4 regions of the Pantoea sp. X-Soil-ISGK-259 genome follow, and region 1 is predicted to be linked to each of the others. Evidence: riboswitches for the same ligand, from Rfam matches in the RefSeq annotation. Region 1 holds a riboswitch; each other region holds the start of a gene.
The links. A riboswitch is a leader RNA that binds a small molecule or an ion and turns the genes downstream of it on or off. The one in region 1 is predicted to bind thiamine pyrophosphate.
Positions count from the first base shown of each region.

Region 2: another riboswitch for thiamine pyrophosphate. It lies ahead of thiC (phosphomethylpyrimidine synthase ThiC); the one in region 1 lies ahead of thiM (hydroxyethylthiazole kinase).
Region 3: another riboswitch for thiamine pyrophosphate. It lies ahead of tenA (thiaminase II); the one in region 1 lies ahead of thiM (hydroxyethylthiazole kinase).
Region 4: another riboswitch for thiamine pyrophosphate. It lies ahead of thiB (thiamine ABC transporter substrate binding subunit); the one in region 1 lies ahead of thiM (hydroxyethylthiazole kinase).

Region 1 covers NZ_AP035986.1:2,649,467-2,655,486, reverse strand. The annotation lists gene ahpC (alkyl hydroperoxide reductase subunit C) at 1-424, shown strand, start outside; gene ahpF (alkyl hydroperoxide reductase subunit F) at 496-2,061, shown strand; gene AC6I77_RS12560 (AEC family transporter) at 2,125-3,084, opposite strand; gene AC6I77_RS12555 (hypothetical protein) at 3,183-3,380, opposite strand; TPP riboswitch at 3,688-3,788, shown strand; gene thiM (hydroxyethylthiazole kinase) at 3,823-4,620, shown strand; gene thiD (bifunctional hydroxymethylpyrimidine kinase/phosphomethylpyrimidine kinase) at 4,607-5,407, shown strand; gene AC6I77_RS12540 (GntR family transcriptional regulator) at 5,459-6,020, opposite strand, start outside.
Region 2 covers NZ_AP035986.1:241,691-247,710, forward strand. The annotation lists gene thiE (thiamine phosphate synthase) at 29-655, opposite strand; gene thiC (phosphomethylpyrimidine synthase ThiC) at 658-2,580, opposite strand; TPP riboswitch at 2,668-2,768, opposite strand; gene AC6I77_RS01100 (Rsd/AlgQ family anti-sigma factor) at 2,922-3,428, opposite strand; gene nudC (NAD(+) diphosphatase) at 3,518-4,288, shown strand; gene hemE (uroporphyrinogen decarboxylase) at 4,329-5,396, shown strand; gene nfi (deoxyribonuclease V) at 5,399-6,020, shown strand, end outside.
Region 3 covers NZ_AP035987.1:146,993-153,012, forward strand. The annotation lists gene AC6I77_RS19885 (sensor domain-containing phosphodiesterase) at 1-1,279, shown strand, start outside; gene AC6I77_RS19890 (ABC transporter substrate-binding protein) at 1,313-2,248, opposite strand; gene AC6I77_RS19895 (ABC transporter permease) at 2,272-3,027, opposite strand; gene AC6I77_RS19900 (ABC transporter ATP-binding protein) at 3,024-3,764, opposite strand; gene tenA (thiaminase II) at 3,761-4,462, opposite strand; TPP riboswitch at 4,531-4,633, opposite strand; gene AC6I77_RS19910 (6-phospho-beta-glucosidase) at 4,739-6,020, opposite strand, start outside.
Region 4 covers NZ_AP035986.1:673,935-679,954, forward strand. The annotation lists gene thiP (thiamine/thiamine pyrophosphate ABC transporter permease ThiP) at 1-1,025, opposite strand, end outside; gene thiB (thiamine ABC transporter substrate binding subunit) at 1,001-1,987, opposite strand; TPP riboswitch at 2,034-2,136, opposite strand; gene sgrR (HTH-type transcriptional regulator SgrR) at 2,172-3,833, opposite strand; gene AC6I77_RS03015 (MFS transporter) at 4,087-5,265, shown strand; gene leuD (3-isopropylmalate dehydratase small subunit) at 5,305-5,910, opposite strand; gene leuC (3-isopropylmalate dehydratase large subunit) at 5,914-6,020, opposite strand, start outside.

The sequences.
Region 1 (6,020 bases):
CCCGACCGAGCTGGGCGACGTAGCTGACCATTACGAAGAGTTCCAGAAACTGGGCGTAGACATCTACTCCGTTTCTACCGACACCCACTTTACCCACAAAGCCTGGCACGGTTCTTCAGACACCATCGCGAAGATCAAATACACAATGATCGGTGACCCGACTGGCGCGCTGACCCGTAACTTCGAAATCATGCGTGAAGATGAAGGTCTGGCTGACCGTGGTACCTTCATCGTTGACCCGCAAGGCGTAATCCAGGCAATCGAAATCACTGCTGAAGGCATTGGCCGTGACGCCTCTGACCTGCTGCGTAAAGTGAAAGCGGCTCAGTACGTGGCTTCTCACCCAGGTGAAGTGTGCCCGGCTAAATGGAAAGAAGGTGATGCAACACTGGCTCCGTCTCTGGACCTGGTTGGCAAAATCTAATCCCGCTTCGCTCTTTCGATCATTCTCCAATCGGGTGCTGCGGCACCCGATTTTTTGACCAGGATATCACTATGCTCGACACAAATTTGAAAACCCAGCTCAAGGCCTACCTTGAGAAATTAACCAGACCTGTTGAGTTGATTGCCACCCTGGATGAGGGTGCAAAATCAACCGAGATCCGTGAACTGTTGGTTGATATCGCCGGCTTGTCTGACAAAGTCAGCTTCCGCGAAGAGAACGATCGTCAGGTGCGTAAGCCCTCATTTCTGATCACCAACCCAGGTTCGAACAGCGGCCCGCGTTTTGCCGGTTCACCTCTGGGTCACGAATTTACCTCACTGGTGCTGGCACTGTTACAGACCGGTGGGCATCCGTCTAAAGAAGCACAGAGCCTGCTGGACCAGATCGCCGCGCTGGACAGCGACTTCCATTTCGAAACCTATTATTCACTCTCATGCCATAACTGCCCGGACGTCGTCCAGGCGCTGAACCTGATGGCGGTGATTAACCCGCGCATCAGCCACACCGCTATCGACGGTGGCCTGTTCCAGAACGAGATTCAGGAACGCAACGTGATGGGCGTGCCAGCGGTTTACCTGAATGGTAAGGAGTTTGGTCAGGGCCGCATGAGCCTGGCGGAAATCGTCAGCAAAGTAGATACCAACGCGGATAAACGTGCAGCGGAAGAGCTGAACAAGCGTGACGCCTATGAAGTCCTGATTATCGGCAGTGGCCCGGCGGGTGCAGCGGCAGCCATCTACTCAGCGCGTAAGGGTATCCGTACTGGCCTGATGGGCGAACGTTTTGGCGGCCAGGTACTGGATACGGTGGATATCGAAAACTATATTTCCGTACCGAAAACCGAAGGCGCGAAACTGGCAGGTTCACTGCGCGCACACGTTGATGATTACAATGTGGATGTCATTGAAAGCCAGAGCGCCATCAAATTGATCCCGGCGGCGAAAGAGGGCGGACTGCATGCCATCGAAACCGCCTCCGGCGCAGTATTGAAGTCACGCAGTATCATTCTGGCGACCGGCGCACGCTGGCGCAACATGGGTGTGCCGGGTGAGGAAGAGTATCGCACCAAAGGCGTCACCTACTGCCCACACTGCGATGGCCCGCTGTTTAAAGGCAAGCGTACGGCAGTGATCGGCGGCGGTAACTCCGGCGTTGAAGCAGCCATTGACCTGGCGGGTATCGTTGAACATGTTACGCTGCTGGAGTTTGCCGGTGAGATGCGTGCCGACCAGGTATTGCAGGATAAGCTGCGTAGCCTGAAGAACGTTGATGTCATCCTGAACGCGCAGACCACCGAAGTGAAAGGCGACGGCACTAAAGTGACCGGCCTGCACTATCTTGACCGTACGACGCAGACCACCCATGAGCTGCCGCTCTCTGGTATCTTCGTTCAGATCGGTCTGCTGCCAAATACCCCGTGGCTGGAAGGCGCGGTTGAGCGCAATAAAATGGGTGAGATCATCATCGATGGTAAATGCGAAACCAGCCTGAAAGGCGTGTTCGCGGCGGGCGACTGCACTACCGTGCCGTACAAGCAGATTATTATTGCCAGCGGCGAAGGCGCAAAAGCCTCACTGAGCGCTTTTGACTATCTGATTCGCACTAAATCAGCTTAATAACGTTTAGTCAGACAGACAATAGCCCTTCAGCATTCGTGCTGAGGGGCTTTTTTTAGTCTGTTAATAGCCCGCCAGCGTCATCAGCATCATCCATATCGGCGTCGTTACCGCGGCAAACACCGTAGAAAAGAGCATGCTGGCCGCCGCCGGGCCGGTAATGACATTAAACTTCTGCGACATCAGATAAACGTTTACTCCCACCGCCATTGATCCCAGCAGGACTACCACTTTACTCTCCAGCGGCGGCAGACCGGTCAGCCACGCGATAGCCCATACCGTCATCGGTTGCAGCACCAGCTTCAGCAGGCAAATGGTGTAGCTCTCTTTTAAGCCGTCCCGCACCCGATAGTGCGCCAGGCTCATGCCCAGCGTGACCAGCGACAGCGGCGCGGCCAGCGAGGCCAGCATCTTTAATGGTTCAGCGGCCAGCAGTGGCAACGGGCGTTGCAGAAAACTCCAGGCTGTACCGCTGAGAATGCCGATGATGAGCGGATTCTTCAGCACACCGATCAATGTGCGCCAAAGGCCATTCAGCGAGAAGCTGCCCTGCTTCGCCCACTCGACTGAAACGGTCAGTAAAGTCCACAGGATCAGGCTGTTAAACACCAGCACCAGCGCCACCGGCGGCAGCGCTTCTGGCCCGAGTAACACGGTGGCCACCGGGATCCCCAGCATCACGTTATTAGAGAAGATACCGCCCAGGGCAAAGACTGAAGCCGCCACGCCATCCAGATCGAACAGCCTTGTTGCCAGCAGTCGCCCCACGATAAACACCAGCAGGCAACTGCCGAAGAAGGCCAGTAACAGGCGCGCATCCACCGGCGGGCTTTGTGAGAAGGTACTCATTACCCGAAACAGCATGCAGGGCAGTGCAACGTTAAACACAAAGCGGTTCATCCCTTCGCTGATGCTGGCAGGCCATTTTCCGAGGCGTGTCAGGCAGTATCCCAGTAAGATCAGGATAAACAGCGGAGCTGAGAGATAAATTTGATGGCTTAAGCTTTCAAACAGCAGTGGCATAGAGGGCGTCTGATCAGGCGATGATTAGTTATCAGACTAACAAATTGCTAACTAACTGTTAACTGGAACGGTGTCTGAACCCTCCGCCGTGAGGGCGACTAATCTAGCCAGCGACGCGCCTGTTCATCGGTGATATCACGATAATAGACGCGATGGATTATTTCGTTACAGCCTGAGCAGCGTGCGGAAATATAGGTTGAAAAATAATATCTGCCACTGGGTGCGACGGCACCCTGACGTTCAATAATAATATCCTGCCATCGATGACGGTGTGGAATAAGCGCTAAAAATCGCATCATACATCCTGCATAGTATGAAGTTCCGCTTCAGGAGGTAACTAACCTCATGAAATAAAATATTTTTTACGATGATGCTGCAAGCAGGTTAATTATTATTATGCAGTCAGAGACACTGCAGGAAATATTTCCTGTCAGGGGGATAAATAAAGCTAACTATAAAGAGGTGTTTCGTTAACCCGCAGCATTAAGCCTTTTTTTGTGACCTCAGGCGTTGATCGGGATCATATGAATTGTTTCAGCACGGATTATTTCCCCGACAGGTGTCGCTTGCTTTCACCGTATAGCTCTCCTATGCTGCAAGCCGTAACACGACTCGGGGTGCCGCTTTCCACACGGAAAGGGCTGAGAAAAACCCGCTGACCTGAACTGGATAATGCCAGCGTAGGGAAGTCTGATGCCTGACCGCATTCGCCTTCTTGTTCGCCGGTTGGGAGCTACGATGACACATCAATCTCAACACCTTTCTGCCGCGCACTTCGCGCCCATCCTGCACACTTTCCGCCGTCAGTCACCGCTGGTGCACTGCATGACCAATGACGTGGTTCAGAACTTCACCGCCAATGTACTGCTGGCACTTAATGCCTCACCGGCGATGGTGATCGATCCGGAAGAAGCCGCAGAGTTCAGTGAATTGGCCGATGCGCTGCTGATTAATGTGGGCACGTTAACCCCCGAACGGCAGCAGGCGATGCAGGCTGCCATCACTGCCGCTAATCTGGCGGGCACACCCTGGACACTCGATCCGGTTGCGGTCGGCGCGCTGACGCTGCGCAGTGACTTCTGTCAGCGGTTATTGAGTCAGCAACCGGCGGTGATCCGCGGCAATGCATCAGAGATTCTGGCGCTGGCACAGCAGGCCAGTGGCGGGCGGGGCGTTGATACACTGCATCAGGCGGATGCGGCAATTGATGCAGCACAGCAACTCGCTGAGACCTGGAAAACGCTGGTGATCGTCACCGGTGAAGTGGACTACGCCACGGATGGTCAGCGGATCCTCGCCATAAGCGGTGGAAGCCCGTTAATGACACGGGTGGTGGGCACCGGCTGTGCACTCTCCGCCGTGGTAGCGGGCTTCAGCAGTCTGCCTGGTGATCGTCTAATGAATGTCGCGGCCGCCTGTCAGGTCATGGCCCTGGCGGGAGAAAAGGCAGCGGCGCAGGCTGCCGGGCCGGGCAGTTTTGCCACCGCGTTTATTGATGCCCTCTGGACGCTGGAGGTGGGCAATGAAGCGCATTAATGCCCTGACGATTGCCGGTACCGATCCCAGCGGCGGGGCAGGCATTCAGGCCGATCTGAAAACCTTCTCGGCTCTGGGCGCCTATGGCACCAGCGTCATAACCGCGCTGGTGGCACAAAACACGCAAGGCGTGCAGTCTGTTTACCGGATTGCACCTGAGTTTGTTGCCGCCCAGCTCGATTCGGTGCTGAGTGATGTGCGCATCGACAGCGCAAAAATTGGCATGCTGTCAGAAACGGCTATCGTAGAGCAGGTTGCTGCCCGGCTGAGAAAGGCAGATATCCCGTTTGTGGTACTGGATACCGTGATGGTCGCAAAAAGTGGCGATGCGCTGCTCTCGCCAGACGCCGTGGCCAGCGTACGTGAGCTGTTATTGCCGCAGGTCTCGTTGATCACACCGAATCTGCCGGAAGCGGCGGCGTTGCTCAACTGTGCTGTCGCCAGCGATGAGGCGGAGATGCGCGAGCAGGGACGGGCATTGCTGGCGCTGGGCTGTCAGGCTGTGCTGATGAAAGGCGGACATCTTACGGCGGCAGAGAGCCCGGACTGGCTGATCACGCATTCCACTGAGCAGCGATTCAGCACGTCTCGCGTCAACACCCGTCACACCCATGGCACCGGCTGCACGTTGTCGGCCGCCTTAGCCGCGTTGCGTCCGCGTCATGCTGACTGGGCAGAGACGATTGGGGAAGCCAAAAACTGGTTACAACAGGCGTTGTTAATGGCAGATACGCTGGAGGTCGGGAAGGGCATCGGGCCGGTTCACCATTTTCATCAATGGTGGTGACGGCGAAGACCCGCACCGGCCTGACATTCAGGCGGTGCGGGTGATGAGCGATTAGGGTGCTTCAAACCAGGCGCTGTTACGCTCGGCAATGGGGGTGATTGAGAAGATCATCTCCTGCAGGTGGCGACGCATCGCCGCTTCGGCAGCATTGTCGTCATGGCCCTTGAGCGCGGCAAAAATCTCTTCATGCTGCTCAATCAGCTTTTCTGGCGGCGAGACTTCACTCAACGTCAGAAAGCGCACGCGGTCCATTGCCGCTTTGATGTTCTCAACCGTCTCCCAGGCCAGCTTGCAGTCGATACTTTCAGCGATCAGGCGATGAAACTCATCGTCCAGCGTAAGAAAAGCCTGGCTGTCATGGCGTTCAGCAGCCATGCGCTGCAGCTGCAGGTTATGTTCCAGCGCCATCAGCGACGAGTCGTCTATCTCCAGCGCCGCGCGACGAACCACCGACACTTCCACCGCTTCACGGATAAAGCGGCCATCCGCTACCCGCTTAGCGGAGATTTTGCGCACAAAGGTGCCGCGCTGCGGCAATACCTGTACCAGTCCGGCTTCAGCCAGCTTGATGAACGCTTCGCGCACCGGCTGGCGTGAGACGTTGAAGCGCGCG
Region 2 (6,020 bases), 2.4 Mb from region 1:
GGCTATGTGGTACAGCTTCCACAAATCCTTAATGGCCAGGTTCTGCCAGCGCCATCAGTGTCCGGGTTGCTTCACGCCAGTCATCTGCCTGAGTAATCGCACTCACTACCGCAATACTCCCAACGCCGGTTGCCAGTACCTCAGGTGCTCGCGCAATCGAGATACCGCCAATCGCCACAGTGGGAATATGCGTCAGGCGTGCCAGATGTCGCTTCAGCTGCTCAATGCCCTGCGGCGCAGAAGGCATCTCTTTAGTCTGCGTCGGGAAAATATGCCCAAGTGCGATGTAAGAGGGCTGGATTGCCAGCGCGCGATCCAGCTCCGCGTCGTCATGGGTGGAGAGCCCCAGACGCAATCCGGCCTGATGAATGCGGGCAAGATCGGCCACATCCATATCCTCCTGCCCCAGATGTACGCCATAAGCCTGATGTTTAATTGCCAGCTGCCAGTAGTCATTGATAAACAGGCGTGCGTCATAGCGTTTTCCCAGTGCAATCGCATGGGCAATAGCGGGCTCAGCGATCGCATCGGGCTGATCCTTAATGCGCAGCTGCAGCGTGCGAACGCCCATCTCCAGCAGGCGTTCAATCCACTCGGGGCTATCAACCACCGGATAAAGCCCCAGGCGCGGGGCGGTAGCAGGGAATGCGGGCATCGTTACTCCTCCTTAATGGCATCGGCAGGGTGATAAAGCTCACCGCCGTGGCTGCGAAAACGGTCTGACATCTGCGCCATGCCCACTTCAACCGGCTCGGCACGCGCATCCTGGCGTGCTGCAAACTCGCGCACCTCCTGAGAAATTTTCATTGAGCAGAATTTAGGGCCACACATCGAGCAGAAATGAGCCACCTTTCCTGACTCCTGCGGCAGGGTTTCGTCATGCATAGCCCGCGCCGTGTGGGGATCCAGCGCCAGATTGAATTGATCTTCCCAGCGGAATTCAAAGCGCGCTTTGGACATGGCGTTATCACGGATCTGCGCAGCGGGGTGGCCTTTGGCCAGATCGGCGGCATGCGCCGCGATTTTGTAGGTGATCAATCCTTGTTTCACATCCTCTTTGTTGGGCAGACCCAGATGCTCTTTAGGTGTGACATAACACAGCATCGCACAACCAAACCAGCCAATCATGGCGGCACCGATACCCGAGGTGAAATGGTCATAGCCGGGCGCGATATCGGTGGTCAGCGGACCGAGGGTGTAGAAGGGGGCTTCATCGCACAGCTCGAGCTGTTCCGTCATGTTGCGGCGGATCATATGCATCGGCACGTGGCCCGGACCTTCAATCATTACCTGAACATCATATTCCCAGGCAATACGGGTCAGTTCACCCAGGGTACGCAGTTCGGCAAACTGCGCTTCATCGTTGGCATCCTGAATCGAACCCGGACGCAGGCCATCGCCCAGCGACAGGGAGACATCGTACGCCGTACAGATTTCACAGATCTCACGGAAGTGCTGATAGAGGAAACTCTCCTGATGATGGGACAGGCACCACTTCGCCATGATCGATCCGCCCCGCGAGACGATGCCGGTCAGACGTTTCGCCGTCATCGGGACATAACGCAGTAGCACGCCCGCGTGGATAGTGAAGTAATCGACGCCCTGTTCCGCCTGTTCAAGCAGCGTGTCACGGAATATTTCCCAGTTCAGCGCCTCCGCCACGCCATTCACTTTTTCCAGCGCCTGATAGATCGGCACCGTACCAATAGGCACCGGGCTGTTGCGCAAAATCCATTCGCGCGTTTCATGAATATAACGACCGGTAGAGAGATCCATCACCGTATCGGCACCCCAGCGAGTTGACCAGACCAGCTTTTCCACTTCTTCTTCAATGGAAGAGGTCACCGCCGAATTACCGATGTTGGCGTTAACCTTAACCAGAAAGTTGCGGCCTATGATCATGGGCTCTGATTCAGGGTGATTGATATTCGCCGGGATGATAGCGCGTCCGGCAGCAACTTCCTGACGCACAAACTCGGGGGTGATGCGGGCGGGAAGATGCGCACCAAAGCTGTGACCCGGATGCTGTTGCAGCAGCACCTCACTGCGGATTCGCTCGCGCCCCATGTTTTCGCGCAGAGCGATAAACTCCATCTCCGGGGTGATGATCCCCTGGCGGGCATAGTGCAGCTGCGTGACGCGGCGCCCGGCACGGGCACGGCGCGGTGTCGGAAGGTGATCGAAGCGCAGATGATCCAGCCCCTCGTCAGCCAGTCGCTGTTGGGTATAGCCTGAGCTGTTCTGTTCAAGAAGTTCGCTGTCGCCGCGTTCAGTAATCCAGCGCGCGCGCAGCTTTTCCAGGCCACGATGCACATCAATCTCTGCCGCGGGATCACCATAAGCGCCTGCCGTGTCATAGACCGGCACCGCTTCATTTTGCTCATAGAGAGGCTGTTCTTTGCTACCGCCAGTGTGGGTCGGGCTCAGGGTAATTTCACGCATGGGTACGCGAATATCCTTCCGGCTGCCGGTAATCCAGATGCGACGGGACTGGGGAAAGGCACTGCCGCTTTGCAGAGAATCGATAAATTCCTGCGCCTGGGCACGCTGTTCACGACGGGTCATTTTTGGGTCAGACATAGCAATCTTCCTGTTAAGAGGGAACGATGCTTGTCCGGAGTTCGGAAGGAGTAACCGTATAGACAGCGTAAGCGTGCTGACATACAGAGAATATTTACTCTTGTTCCCTTCGCAGGTTCTAACCTGATCAGGTTCCGCGGATCCCGAATTAACGGTCTCAGCCCAACTGGGCACTCCGACAAGAAGCTACTTTTTGCACTGGCGTCCTGTAACAGACCCCGGCGTAAAAAGCTTAAATTTCAATGCACAAATAAAAAAGGTTCTTTGGAAAGCGCTCCGCAGAACCTGTTTAGCATAAAAGGGCTGGAAGATAATCTCAACCCCTTTCCCGACGGCGATAATCAGGCCGGGCGGGCGATTTGGCTGTCATTCGCCACTGGCGGGGGGACGAGCTTGTTGTCCCATGCCAGCTGAATCAGCTTATCTTCAAGTGTAAACCGGGCTTCCAGCACTTCGCCCACTTCGGACAACGCCTGCTGGAAGGTCATGCAGTTTTCGTCATCAATCGCCTGCTGAAGGTGGCCGTCATAGAGCTGCATCAGACGTTCCGTATTGGCCTCCAGCGGGGGATAAATCTGCGCGGCAGCGATCATCGGGCTGTCGCCACTCATTTCACTGATCACACGCTCATAGATACTGAAGTGACCCGCAGAAAGATAATCGACCAGGCCATGACAGAAGTTGTCGAGCGCCTGTTCATCCAGACGCGTCAGCGCCTCTTTATTAGGTTTAAGACCCACCAGGTGATAATAGGTCACCAGTAGCTGACGACGGGCTTCAAGCCACGAATCGACCAGTTCATTACTGCCACCTACGCGTTCAGCCAGGACGTCTAACTGGTTAAGCATATCTAACTCCATGTGAGTTATAGTTGTTTATCTACACACTTAACATCAGGGCTTCAGCGTGCGATTTGACGCTAAGGATGACGAAATAAATGCAATGCGAAATCTCAAGCGTAGACGCTGGATGGTGGATTGTCAGCCATGAACAGAAAATTTGGTTGCCACAAGGTGATTTACCCCACGGAAACGCCGAAAAATTTGGTTTAACTGGCAGTATGGCCCGGACCATTGGTGAGTGGCAGGGCGAAAAAGTCTGGCTGATTTGTGAACCGCGTTCTGCCGATATGTTCTCAGTCCGTCAGCTAATCGATCAGGATGCAGCGCTGTTTCAGCTGGTGGGTCGCGGTGTTCAGCTGGCGGAATTCTACCGTTCTCATCGCTGGTGCGGTTATTGCGGCCATGAAATGCATCACAGCAAACATGAGTTTGCCTGTCTCTGCAGCCATTGCCGCGAGCGTTACTATCCGCAGATTGCACCCTGCATTATTGTGGCGATCCGTCGCGGCGATGAAATCCTGCTGGCGAACCATGCCCGCCATCGCAATAAGGTCTATACCGTGCTGGCGGGGTTTGTCGAAGTTGGTGAGACACTGGAGCAGGCCGTGGCCCGTGAAGTGATGGAAGAGAGCAATATCCGCGTCAAAAATGTCCGTTACGTGACCTCCCAGCCGTGGCCCTTCCCGCAATCGCTGATGACAGCATTTATGGCAGAGTATGACAGCGGCGATCTGCAACACGACGGCAAAGAACTGCTGGATGCGGCCTGGTTCCGTTTTGATGACCTGCCGTTGCTGCCACCTCCCGGCACCGTGGCGCGTCGTCTGATTGAAGATACTGTCGCCCTGTGCCGCGCCGAAGCGTGAAAGTGCTACACTACACGCCTGTTATTGAGAGAGTGTTGAGATGAGTGAACTGAAGAACGATCGTTATTTGCGTGCCCTGTTACGCCAGCCAGTTGATGTCACGCCGGTATGGATGATGCGACAAGCCGGTCGCTATTTGCCGGAGTACAAAGCGACACGCGCCCAGGCGGGTGACTTTATGTCGCTATGCAAAAACGCCGAGCTGGCCTGCGAAGTCACCCTGCAGCCGCTGCGCCGTTATCCGCTGGATGCCGCTATCCTCTTCAGTGACATCCTGACCATTCCTGATGCGATGGGACTGGGTCTCTACTTTGAAACCGGCGAAGGCCCGCGTTTCTCTAACCCTGTGACCTGTCGCGCTGACGTTGAGCGTTTACCGGTACCCGATCCAGAAATGGAACTGGGCTACGTGATGAATGCGGTCCGCACCATCCGTAAGAACCTGAACGGCGATCTGCCGCTGATTGGCTTCTCAGGCAGTCCATGGACGCTGGCCACCTACATGGTGGAAGGTGGCAGCAGCAAGGCGTTTACCAAAATCAAAAAGATGATGTATGCCGATCCGGCTACGCTGCACGCGATGCTGGATAAGCTGGCCGACAGCGTCATCCTCTACCTCAATGCTCAGATCCGCGCCGGTGCGCAGTCTGTCATGGTGTTTGATACCTGGGGCGGCGTGCTGACCGGTCGTGATTATCGCGAGTTCTCACTTCACTACATGCATAAAATTGTTGATGGCCTGCTGCGTGAAAATGACGGTCGCCGCGTGCCGGTGACGCTCTTCACCAAAGGCGGCGGGCAGTGGCTGGAAGCGATGGCAGCCACCGGTTGTGATGCGCTGGGTCTCGACTGGACCACCGATATTGACGACGCCCGCCGTCGCGTGGGCGACAAAGTTGCGCTACAGGGCAACATGGATCCTTCAATGCTCTATGCGGCACCGGAGCGTATTGAACAGGAAGTGGCCGGCATCCTGGAACGTTTTGGCTCGGGTACCGGGCATGTCTTCAATCTGGGTCACGGCATTCATCAGGATGTACCACCTGAAAATGCGGGTGTCTTTGTTGAAGCGGTGCATCGTTTATCACGTCCCTGGCATCAGGAGTAATTATGGACATTGCCGCACTCCGCGCTGAGCAGTTACAACGCGCCGCTGAGGTAGTGCGTGAGGATGACTTTGATGTGCTGCCGCCCCGTTTTATCGGCGGGGCGGACGTTGGATTTGAGCAGGAAGGCACCGTAACGCGGGCGGCGATGGTGATACTGGAGTATCCCTCGCTAACGCTGGTGGAGCATCGTATCGCGCGCGTTGAGACCACCATGCCCTACATTCCGGGCTTTCTCTCATTCCGCGAGTATCCGGCACTGATGGCCGCCTGGCAGATGCTGGAACAAAAGCCGGACCTGCTGTTTGTGGATGGGCACGGTATTTCGCATCCAAGACGACTGGGCGTCGCATCGCATTTTGGCCTGCTGGTGGATGTGCCGACGATTGGCGTTGCGAAAAGCCGTTTGTGCGGTCGTTTTGACGATCTGGACGCGCAGCCCGGGAGCCGGCAGCCGCTGATCGACAAAGGTGAGCAAATTGGCTGGGTATGGCGCAGCAAGCTGCGTTGTAATCCGTTGTTTGTCGCCACGGGTCATCGCGTCAGCCTGAATACTGCGCTGCAGTGGGTCGAAAACTGTACGCGCGGTTACCGGTTGCCGGAACCGACCCGCTGGGCCGATGCGG
Region 3 (6,020 bases), on a different replicon from region 1:
TGCCGACGTTATTACGCATCTGCCGAATCGTCCCCGCCTGATTCGTGATATTCATCAGCTGACCCTGACCGCGCCTCATAGCCGTTTTCGCCTGATTCTTATCGACTGTCTCGATATCATTCGCGCTTATGAACTTACGCGCGCGGTAGGCGTTGCGCCGATGGAAAAACTCCTGAAGCAGATGGCGCAGGATGTCGCAAACCGGCTCAAACTGCCGGAGAATGAAACACTCTATTCGTTTGCACCTGGCCGTTTCGCCATCGTTCAGCCCTATTCGGATCGGTTTACAGCACACAATATGCCCGACCTGTTTAAAGGCATGAAGGCCGACCTGGCGGAAAACATTACGCTCGATCTGAATGTCTTTACTGGCGAAACAGAGTTTGTTCCGGGCCAGATGAATGCGAATGAAACGATACGTCAGGCCGTGAGCGCGCTGCATGAGGCCATTGATGAAAACATCAATGCAATGTCGTTTGACGAGAGTTACGACTCGCGGCGCACCGATGATTTTATGATCATGAACGATCTGGCTCAGGCGCTGAATAAAGATGAAGAGCTCTATCTGGCCTGGCAGCCTAAAGTGTGCCTCAGAACTGGTAAGACGGTCGGGCTGGAGGCGCTGATTCGCTGGAATCATCCTGAGCGAGGTGAGCTCTTTCCATCCGAATTTATTCCGTTAGCGGGTAAAACCAACCTGATTTCCGATCTGACCAACTGGGTTATCGATCACACCGTTGAACAACTGGCGCGCTGGAATCGCGAATATGATCTGATTCCGGTCTCAATCAACGTCAGTGAGCGCGATTTCGCCAGGCCCGATTTTGCCGATGAGCTGGTGGCTAAACTCGCGGCCGCTCAGTTGCCTAACGCTATCCTGGGCATTGAGTGTCTGGAGAATGAACTGATCACCAAAAGTGATGTGGCGATAAAAGGGCTGGAAGCGCTGAAATCTCACGGTTTTGTGATCTCACTGGATGATTTCGGCACCGGTTACAGCAACATTAGCTATTTGCAGGATATCCCGCTGGATGTGATTAAAATTGACCGGTCACTGATCTCGCGTATGGGTGAGGATGACGCATCGAAAATCATCGTCAGATGCATTATCCAGATGCTGAAAGAGCTGAATTATACCGTGCTGGCTGAAGGCGTCGAAACGGAAGCGACGCTGGGATTACTGAAAACCTACGGTTGCGATCAGATTCAGGGTTACTTCTTCTCAAAACCTCTGCCCGCCAGTGACATTGAACACTGGTTGTTTCAGAAGTCTCATTAATAACCTGCCCGCAGCGCTCGCTGCGGGCGCTTATCACTCACTGCCGATAGCGTAGCGCTGAACCGGCGTGATGCCTTTAATCAGCTTGTTATCAAACAGAAATTGCTCATAAGCCTGATAGCGTGCACGATCCAGTTTTGCCGGATCGGCGGCGAACAGCGGCAGCGTGGCACGCCATGCCTGATGGTTTAGCGGTGTATTCAGCTCAGGATGCTCGCGGGCAAAGATCAGCCAGTTCTCCTCAGGATGCGCCTGCAGCTCCGCATTTCCCTTCTTCAATGCCCGCAGAAACTTCTGAATCTTCTCCGAGTGCGCCTCGTCACGGTTGGCGACGATAATCAGCTCGTCATAAGCGGGAACACCATAATCCTCGACGTTAAGCACCACGGGTTCTTTGCCGGCAAGTTTCAACTCCAGCGCTTCAATATTGCGATAGCCGCCGATAACCGCATCTACCTGGCCGGTCATCAGGGCGCTGGTGAGCTGAAAATTAACGTTAATCAATTTGACCTGATCGGCTTTGACGCCGTCATGGGCCAGCATGGTCGCCAGCGTCGCCTGCTCAATGCCACTCACTGAATAGCCGATGCGTTTACCTTTTAAATCCGCCGGTTTTTTCACCGTTTTGTCTAACGTCATCAGTGTGTTCAGTGGCGTGTCAATCAACGTGCCCACCCGCATCAGTGGCAATCCCTGATCGGCGAAGAAATGCAGCTGAGGCTGATAGGTAATGGCTAAGTCCGCCTGCTTTGCCGCGACCAGACGTGGCGGCAGGGCCGGATCGGAAGGCGGCACGATATTTACCTCCAGTCCTTCAGCGGCAAACGCGCCGGTCTGCTGCGCCACCATAATGGGCGCGTGATCGGGATTGATATACCAGTCGAGTACCAGCGTCAGTTTTTCCATCGCCTGAACCTGAGTGGTTAAGGTGGCGCTGAAGAGCAGGGTTAACAGGGGCAGTTTAGTCATGGGATTTCTCATTTTAAGGGTCATCAAATTGTCTCAGGAGCCCAGCTAATCAGGCGGCGCAGCAGGCGATCGATAGTCAGCCACAGGGCGAGGGTCATCAGCACCAGAATGAACAGGGCAGCGAAACAGAGGTCGCTCTGCATCCGGGCATTGGCATTCAGCATCACGAAACCCAGCCCTTCCGCTGAGCCGACCCATTCGCCGATAATTGCCCCTATCGGCGCGACGGCCGCCGCCATCCGTAACCCTGAACCCAGCGCAGGCAGCGCCGCTGGCAGCCTGACATGGCGCAGTTGTGCTGAAGGGGAAGCGCCCATAGTGCGAGCCAGGTCAAGGTAGCCGGGCGTAACGCGGCGCAGGCCATCAAAAAAGCTGGAGGTTACCGGGAAGAAGATCACCAGCACGGCCATCGCGACTTTGGCGCTCATGCCAAAGCCAAACCAGAGAACCAGCAGCGGAGCCAGCGCAAATACCGGAATCGCCTGGCTGGTGATCACCAGCGGCATCATCCAGCGCTGTAACCACGGTGAATAGGTCATGCCCAGCGCCAGCACACCACCCAGCAGCACGCCGAGCGCCATGCCGCTGAGGATCTCGGTCAGGGTAATCAGAGTGTGATAGCTGAGATAGTCAGCGTTCTGCCACAGCGCAATAGCGACTGCAGCGGGCGAGGGCAGCAGAAAGGCGGGAATACAGGTCAGCGTGGCCAGCCACCATGCTGCAATCAGACCGGCAAACAGCGTAATTCCACGACGCAAACGTACGAAACGTGTGCTCATCTGGCTATTCCGCTTAGCTGTTTCAACAGTGCGGCCTGACTTCGTATTAAGCCGGCGTCCTCGGCTGCCCTTGGCGGCAGGCCCTGTAGTGGTGGAGAGGCTTCGATTCCCGCCGCACCGATCACCAGCAGGTGATGACTGAGACGACAGGCTTCGGCGGCATCGTGGGTGATCAGCAGCACCGTGTGACCGACCAGCACCTCCGCCGCCAGCATCTGAATCTCATGACGGGTCAATGCATCCAGCGCGGAGAATGGCTCATCCATTAACACAACAGGCTGACGCGTGTAGAGAGTGCGGGCCAGCGCAGCGCGCTGACGCATCCCGCCGGAGAGTGTAGCGGGCCGCGCGCGGGCGCTCTGGCTCAGCCCAACCCTTGCCAGCAGATACTGCGCCCAGTCGCGATCGGCTTTCTCGCCTTTCAGCCGACTGGCCAGGCAGACATTTTGCTCAATCGTCAGCCACGGATAGAGCAAATCCTGTTGCCCCATCCAGGCGATGCGTCCGGTCAGCGGAAGGCCATCGCTGCCGCTAATCTGTCCCGAACTGGGTGGCGTAAGACCGGCAATGACACGCATCAGGCTGCTTTTGCCTGCACCGCTGGCACCCAGTAACGCCGTAAATTTACCCCCGGCGATCTCCAGATCAAGCTGACTGAAAAGTTGTTGCTGACCCAGCGTAAGGCTGAGCTGGCGAACTGAAATACCTGGCGGTGTGGCATTGCACAGCTGGCTCATGGTCTGACCCGAAGATCGGCAGCGTGATCTATCCCCATTTGCCAGAATGCCGCTTCCAGCCGGGTCGCAGTGGTGAAAATCTCCGCCAGCCGATCAAAACGTTGTTCTCCGGCGCGCTGCTGAGCCAGCGTTTCAAAAAGTATCAGTGACGAGCCTACCCCGGCCAGATAGGCTTCATCGCCGTAATTTTCAATCCATTCGGCGTAAGGGTTGCCCTCAATGCGCGTCGCAGGATCATCCAGCAAAGTCAGGCCGATTTCAGCGTAACCGGCAACACAGGGCATCAGCGCCGTTATGAGCTCCAGTGCATCGCCGGTGTGACCGGCATCCAGCACATAACGGGTGTAATTGAGCGTTTCCGCTGCTTCGGGTTCACGTGCCATTGTTGCCTCGCTGATGCCCCATTGCTGGCAGTAAGCGAGGTGCAGCGGCAGTTCACCGATAATCGCGTTAAGTGATGCCGTAGCGCGTCGTAGAGCGTCAGGCTCAGAGAGTTTGCTGATCAGCAGACCCCAGGCACGGGCGAAGTGGAGCAGGAACAGATAATCCTGGGTGAGATAGTTACGGAAGGCGGCAGGAGGCAGCGTACCCTGACCGAGTTGCTGCACAAAATCGTGCCTTACATAGGCGTGCCATTGCGTGCCCGCCTGCTGGCGCAGACGACCATAGAAACCGGTCTCGAAAAGCGGATGTGACATGGGATCTCCATTAAAAGGGAGATCCGGGCATACGGTCTGGAACAGGGGATAGTGCAGGAAATGAGACAGAAAATCTGCCGACCCGTCCCTTCGCTGGCATGACCCAGATCAGGTTCAAAGGGTTCGGCTTTCGCCATCTCAGCCCATGACAGGACACCCCTCGGAGACATTCGTTATACGATAATTAGTGCCTGAGCACAACGGATGCGTCAGTGTTATGCTCAGGCAAGTTTGCTACGCGACAGTGCATTCAGATGTGCTTTTTAAGTGACAGTGTCACTCAAGATCTGCGCCATTACTGGCAATCACTTTCTTATACCACCAGAATGATTTTTTTCGCGTACGCGCCAGCGTGCCGTTACCCAAATCGTCGCGGTCTACGTAGACGAAACCGTAGCGCTTGCTCATTTCGCCGGTCGAGGCGGCAACCAGATCGATACAGCCCCAGCTGGTATAACCCATCACCGGCACGCCATCTTCAATGGCGTCGCCCATCGCGCGGATATGTTCACGCAGATAGCTGATGCGGTAATCGTCATTAATCTCGCCATTCGCGTCGACTTCATCGCGTGCGCCCAGGCCATTCTCCACCAGGAAGAGAGGCTTCTGATAGCGGTCATACATCATGTTCATCGTGATACGTAACCCCAGCGGATCGATGCCCCAGCCCCAGTCACTGCGTGGCACATGGGGATTAGTCAGGGATTTCACCACGTTGGCGGCGCTACTGTTCTGCTCGTTCATTTCTGCCGACGCGCAGCGCGAAGCGTAGTAACTGAATGAGACAAAATCGACGCTGTTTTTCAGAATGTAGGCATCACCGTCAGCGATCTCCAGCGTCACCCCTTTTTCACGGAACACGCGGGCAGCGTAAGCCGGATAGGCACCGCGCGCCTGCACATCTATAAAAAAGAGGTTTTCGCGGTCTTTCTCCAGTGCAGCCCAGACATCTTCCGGTTTGCTCGACCAGGGATAGAAATTGCCGCCGGCCAGCATGCAGCCGACCTGATTGACCGGATTCACTTCATGCGCGATTCGCGTAACCAGCGCGCTGGCAACCAGTTCATGATGTGCCGCCTGATATTTTACCTGGTCTCTATTCTCGCCGGGTTCAAAGACCAGGCCAGCCCCGGAAAACGGACTGTGCAGCAGGATATTGATCTCGTTGAAGGTCAGCCAGTATTTCACCAGTCCATCAAACGCCTCGAAACAGCTTCGTGCGTAACGGGCAAAAAAATCGACCATTTTGCGATTGCGCCATGAGCCATATTCCGTGACCAGATGCATCGGGACATCAAAATGGCAAAGCGTGACCAGCGGTTCGATATTGTATTTCCGGCACTCTTCGAAGACCGCACGATAAAACGCAATGCCTTCCGGATTAGGCGTCAGTTCGTCACCGTTAGGATAGAGCCGGCTCCAGGCAATTGAGGTGCGGAACACGCTGAACCCCATTTCGGCCATCAGCGCAATATCTTCCGGATAGCGGTGATAGAAATCGATAGCGTCATGACTGGGGTAGAACTCGTCGTCACGCAGGGCAAAACGTTTTTCCAGA
Region 4 (6,020 bases), 2.0 Mb from region 1:
CCGGCACCGATGGCGATACGCAATGACGTCAAGGTGGCCTGCCACAGTGCAGGCTGCGCCAGCGCGCCGCGCAGTCCGCCGTGCAGACCATCGACGATGACCGCCGCCAGCGGCGGCAACAGCAGGAGGAGTGCCAGCAGGATCAGCAGTGCATCGATCAGCTGTGCTCCACGCGAATCCTGCGGATCACGCCAGCCATGCAACTGGCTGGTTCCGGCAGGAATCGCCTTGCTGAAACGCTGGCTGAGCAGCACCAGCGTCAGACAGCAGCCGAGCTGGATGAGCGCCAGTAGCGCTGCGCGTCCGGGATCGTAGTCATAACTCAGCGCCTGGAAGATCGCCAGCTCAATGGTAGTGGCCTGCGGACCGCCGCCGAGTGACAGTACGGTGGCAAAGCTGGCGAAACAGAGCATGAAGATCAGCGCACCGGTCGGCAACAGCTGACGCCGCAGCCATGGCCACTCCAGCAGACGAAAATGATGCCAGCCGCGCAGGTCAAGCTGTGCCGCCAGCTGACGCTGTTCCGCCGGAATACTCTCCAGCGCCTGCAGCATCAGGCGGGTCGCCAGCGGCAGGTTAAAGAAGACGTGCGCCAGCAAAATGCCCGGCAGGCCATAGGGAGAGAAGTGATAACCGATGCCTGCCAGCTGGCACAGCTTCGCCAGCCAGCCGTTGCTACCATAGACGGTCAGCAGGCCAAACACCGCGACCAGCACTGGCAGCACCAGCGTCATGGCGCACAGGCGCAGCAGCAGCAGACGACCCGGAAAACGGCGTCGATAGAGCGCCCGCGCCAGCGGAACCGCAGGCAGCAGCGACAGCAGGGCGGAGAGCAGCGCCTGACCAAAAGTGAACGCGATAACGTGATGCAGGTAGTCATCCTGCAGCACGCTACGTAAGTCCGTGTCCGGTGCGGCGCTCCAGAGTGCACCGAACGCCATAAATGCCACGATGGTCAGCAATATCGTGGCGAGCGAACCGGGAATCAGCCAGCGCGGCATCAGCGGCTGACGGCGCGTTGCCACTGGCTAATCCAGCCTGAACGCTGGCTGGCCACCTCTTCCGGTGAGAACTGCAGAGCGGTGGAAGGCACGTTGAGCGCCGCGAAACCTGCTGGCAGCGGCGTATCAATCACCGGATACATCCAGTTGCCGGTGGGGATGGTGCGCTGGAAGTCAGGTGAGACCATAAACTTCATAAACTGCTGTGCCAGCGCCGGCTGTTTGCTGCTGGCTAGCTGCGCGGCAACTTCGACCTGCAGATAATGACCCTCTGCAAAGGGTGCAGCGGCGTAATTCTCTTTCTTCTCTTCGATGATGTGGTAAGCCGGAGAGGTGGTGTAGCTCAGCACCAGATCGCCTTCGCCCTTGAGGAACAGGCCATAGGCTTCACTCCAGCCTTTGGTGACCGTCACGGTTTTCTGCGCCAGCTTTTGCCACGCCTGCGGAGCCTGATCGCCATAGACTTTCTGCATCCAGAGCAGCAGACCTAAGCCGGGCGTGCTGGTGCGGGGATCTTCGTAGATCACCCGCCACTTCTCCGGGCTGTCGACCAGCTCTTTCAGGCTTTTTGGCGGATTTTTCAGCCGCGTTTTGTCATAAACAAACGCGAAGTAGCCATAATCGAACGGCACGAAGGTGGTGTTGTGCCAGCCATCGGGCAGTTTTAATGTCGATGTGTCGACCTGACTTTCGGCAAACAGACCTGTTTTCTGCGCGGCCTGCACCAGATTGTTATCCAGCCCCAGCACCACATCGGCTTTACTGTTTTTGCCTTCCATCCGCACGCGGTTCAGCAGCGACACGCCATCTTCCAGCGTGACGAATTTCAGCTCGCAGTCGCACTGTGCTTCAAAGGCTTTTTTAACCGCCGGGCCAGGGCCCCAGTCGGCGGAGAAGGAGTCGTAGGTGTAGACCGTGAGAACCGGCTTAGCCGCCAGAACGGGGGCGGAGAGTAACAGCAGCACCGGCAGAACTTTGTTTAACACTTTGCGCTCCTTCAGGAGAATAGGGGATGAGTCGCAAAGGATCTGAGCACAGAGGCCTCTCAAATCCCTACGTCGGTATTAACCGAATCAGGTTCGACGGGTCTCTCTCAGCGGCTTGCTTGTGGCAGGCCGCACCCCGTTGAGAACGTCACATTCTAGTCATTTCAGCGCCGGGGCGAAAGCGTCACAGCGCGGGTGGGGCGAACCAGGCCGATTTAAAATCAAACCAGCCCAGCGTATTCATCCGGACGCCGCGCATACTGCGCTGCCCTTCAAGCAACAGCCAGTGATGAAACAGCGGATGCAGGCCGGCTTCGTCGACCAGCTGTTTGCTCCATTCGGCCAGCGGCAGCGCTTTCTCGCGCCAGCGGGCCGCATCGCCGTGCCAGTCGATAGCAAGGCAGTGATGCAGCAGCGGGATCTCATAAAGCTGTGCGAACAGCGAATAATTCAGCGGCAGGGTAAAGTTCACGCTTCCCAACCAGATATCACTCTCCGTTTCGCCCTGATACCAGCTTTCGTAGCTGATCTCACGGGTCTCCAGCGTGACGCCATGCTCTGCCAGCAGCGGACGCAGCGCATTCGCGATGCCTTCATGCTCCACGTGCTGGCTGTACCAGGTCAGCGTCAGATGGGTTAAGTCGGGCGGTTTTTCTACTGGCGTCAGGTCACGGCGATGATGCCAGCGTGGCAGCAGATCATACGCCGGAAACCAGTAGCGCTGATAGCCGACACCAGCGTGATTGAGCAGGGCGATGGGGTTAAACAGGTAGCTGACCCAGCGCCGGACCGCTTCGTTGCGACCCTGCTCTGAACGCTGGTCGAACAAAAGATAGTAGCAGCCCTCTTCAAGGCGGCTCTCCTCCTGAACTTCATCGGTGCTGCCGCCCTGCAGACGGACACCCGCATAGACCAGCTCATCGCTGATGTCGGGCAGTACCCAGATAGAGACATCATCAATCAGCGCGCGAAAACCGAAGTAGTCATCAAACGCTTCGATCTTCAGCTGGCTCTCCTGATTGCGGATCACCCGGTAAGGACCGGTGCCAACTGGCTGGCGAGCAAAGTCTTGCAGCGTCGGCCATTCGCGCGGCAGGATCATCGCACTGACGCTGCCCAGCAGCCAGGGCAAGCCCTCGTCGGGCTGGCTTAAACGGATATCCAGCGTCCAGGGGGCAGGTGAGTCGATTTGCGCAATATGGGAAAAGAGCGGATGGGGGCGCTGACGCTCCAGCGTGGCGAGCACATCCTCCATCTCCAGTTCTCTGCCGTGATGGAAGCGAATCGCCGGACGCAGGAAGAAGCGCCAGTGAAGTGGAGACGTCTGCTGCCAGTGGTGCGCAATATCGGGTTCGATTTCCCCGTTTTCCTCATTTATCCGCGTCAGACCGTTGAAAATCTGTCGGGCAATGTGGGTTTCCGAGCGCCGCAGCGGCGAGCCGGGCAAAAGGTTGAGCAGCGGACGATAGTAGAGCACCCGCAGGATATGCTTGCCCTGCCGGAAACTGCGCCCCAGGTGCGCGCTGATCATCTGCCGCACCTGGTTTTTATCGCCTACCAGCTGGACCAGCTGATCGATGCGATCCTGTTCCAGCAAATCCTCGGCACGCTGCTGCTGCAGGGCCAGGCCCGTGTAGCAGAAGATAAGCTGCGATCGCTTGCCGCGTCCGGCTTCAGCCTGCCAGGTCAGCCAGCCTGCGGCCTGCATCCGGTTGAGCAGATTGCGCATATGGCGGCGCGAGCAGTGCAGCAGATCAGCCAGTTCGCTGAGCGTAATCTCCTGCGTCTGGCCCTGACAACTCTGCCACAGGCGGATGAACTGCTGCTTCAGACGTGATGAGGACATAAAAGGGGAACTCCCTGTGAAAAGCGCTCTGTTTTTCCTGCCCCATTTTAAGAGCAAACTTTACGCTATGGGAAGAGCGGGAGGCATTCAGCAGTGAATGGCGTTCGACCCTCACTTCGCTGTTCAGCGGAGTGCTTTTCTGAGTAGGGTGCATTTACACCGCCAGCAGATGATCTCTGCTGGCTTTTTTCATGTTGCGCGGTATCGTCTACCCTTCTTTTTTCCCCTCTGTTTGTTCTGTAAGGGATTTCGAATGAAATCGCTGTTAACGCGGCAGCGCCGCATCAACCCGGTTTACCTCGCTTTTATGGTCGCCTCGTTCATGCTGGGCATCGCGGGTGCTCTGCAGGCACCGACGCTCAGCCTGTTTCTGACGCGCGAGGTACAGGCGCGGCCCTTCTGGGTCGGGCTGTTTTTCACCATTAATGCGGTGGCCGGTATCGTAGTGAGTATGCTGGTGGCAAAGCGCTCAGACAGCGTCGGCGATCGTCGTCATATCATTCTTTTCTGCTGCCTGATGGCGCTGGTGAATGCGCTACTGTTTGCCTTTACCCGCGACTATCTGACTCTGCTGACACTGGGTGTACTGCTGTCAGCGCTGGCCAGTGTTTCTATGCCGCAGCTGTTTGCGCTGGCACGAGAGTATGCCGATCAGTCGGCGCGTGAAGCAGTGATGTTCAGTTCTGTGATGCGTGCGCAACTGTCGCTGGCGTGGGTGATCGGGCCGCCGTTATCGTTCGCGCTGGCGCTGAACTACGGCTTTGTGACGCTGTTTATGGTGGCCGCGGTGCTGTTTCTGCTCTGCATTCTGCTGGTCTGGTTTACCCTGCCGTCGGTGCCACGTTCGCAACCACTGATGCAAAGCGGCGGGCTGCCGTTGAGCGGCTGGCGCGATCGCGATGTGCGTTTGCTGTTCCTCGCCTCGGTGGCGATGTGGACCTGCAACACGATGTATATCATTGATATGCCGCTCTATATCAGCACCACGCTGGGTCTGCCGGAGAAACTGGCCGGTCTGCTGATGGGAACGGCGGCCGGGCTGGAAATCCCGGTGATGCTGCTGGCGGGCCATTACGCGCGTCGCATCGGCAAGCGGCGGTTAATGCTGATCGCGGTGGCGGCGGGCGTCCTGTTTTATCTGGGGCTGGTGCTCTTCAATTCCCGCACCTCGCTGATGGTGTTACAGCTGTTTAATGCGGTATTTGTCGGGATTATTGCTGGCATAGGGATGCTGTGGTTCCAGGATCTGATGCCAGGACGACCCGGTGCGGCGACCACCATGTTCACCAATTCGATCTCAACGGGCATGATTCTGGCTGGGGTGATTCAGGGAACACTGAGTGAGCGGCTTGGGCATGAGGCGGTTTACTGGCTGGCATTCGGGCTGGCGATAGTGGCGCTGGTGATGTCGGCGCGGGTGCGCGACGTATAAAGAAGAAGGGCGACGGGATGTCGCCCTGCTTTAACGCAATCAGCGCAGGAAGGCGGGCTGATTCTGCTCATACTGCGAAATCGACGCTTCATGCTGCAGCGTCAGGCCGATGCTGTCGAGGCCATTAATCATGCAGTGGCGACGGAAGCTATCGAGTTCAAACGAATAGACTTTGTCGCCTGCCGTCACCGTCTGTGCTTCCAGATCGACTGTGAAGCTGATGCCTGGCTGGGCCGCTACCAGTCTGAACAGCTCATCCACTTCCTCTTCGCTTAATTTCACCGGCAGCAGCTGGTTATTGAAACTGTTGCCGTAAAAGATATCCGCGAAGCTCGGCGCAATCACCACGTGGAAACCGAAATCGGTCAGCGCCCACGGGGCATGCTCACGTGAGGAGCCGCAGCCAAAGTTTTCGCGCGCCAGCAGGATGCTGGTGCCTTTAAACTCCGGCTTATTCAGCACAAAGCCAGGCGTCGGCACCGTACCAGCGTCATCTTCAAAGCGCCAGTCATGGAACAGATGCTGACCGAAACCGGTACGGGTCACCTTCTGCAAAAACTGCTTGGGAATGATCGCGTCCGTATCGACGTTCGCGGCATCCAGCGGTGCAACAATGCCAGTGTGCTGAGTAAATTTATTCGCCATGACTTAAGCTCCTGTCGTCAGTTCACGGATGTCGGCAAAGTGGCCGGTCACGGCAGCCGCCGCGGCCATCGCCGGGCTGACCAGATGGGTACGTCCACCACGGCCCTGGC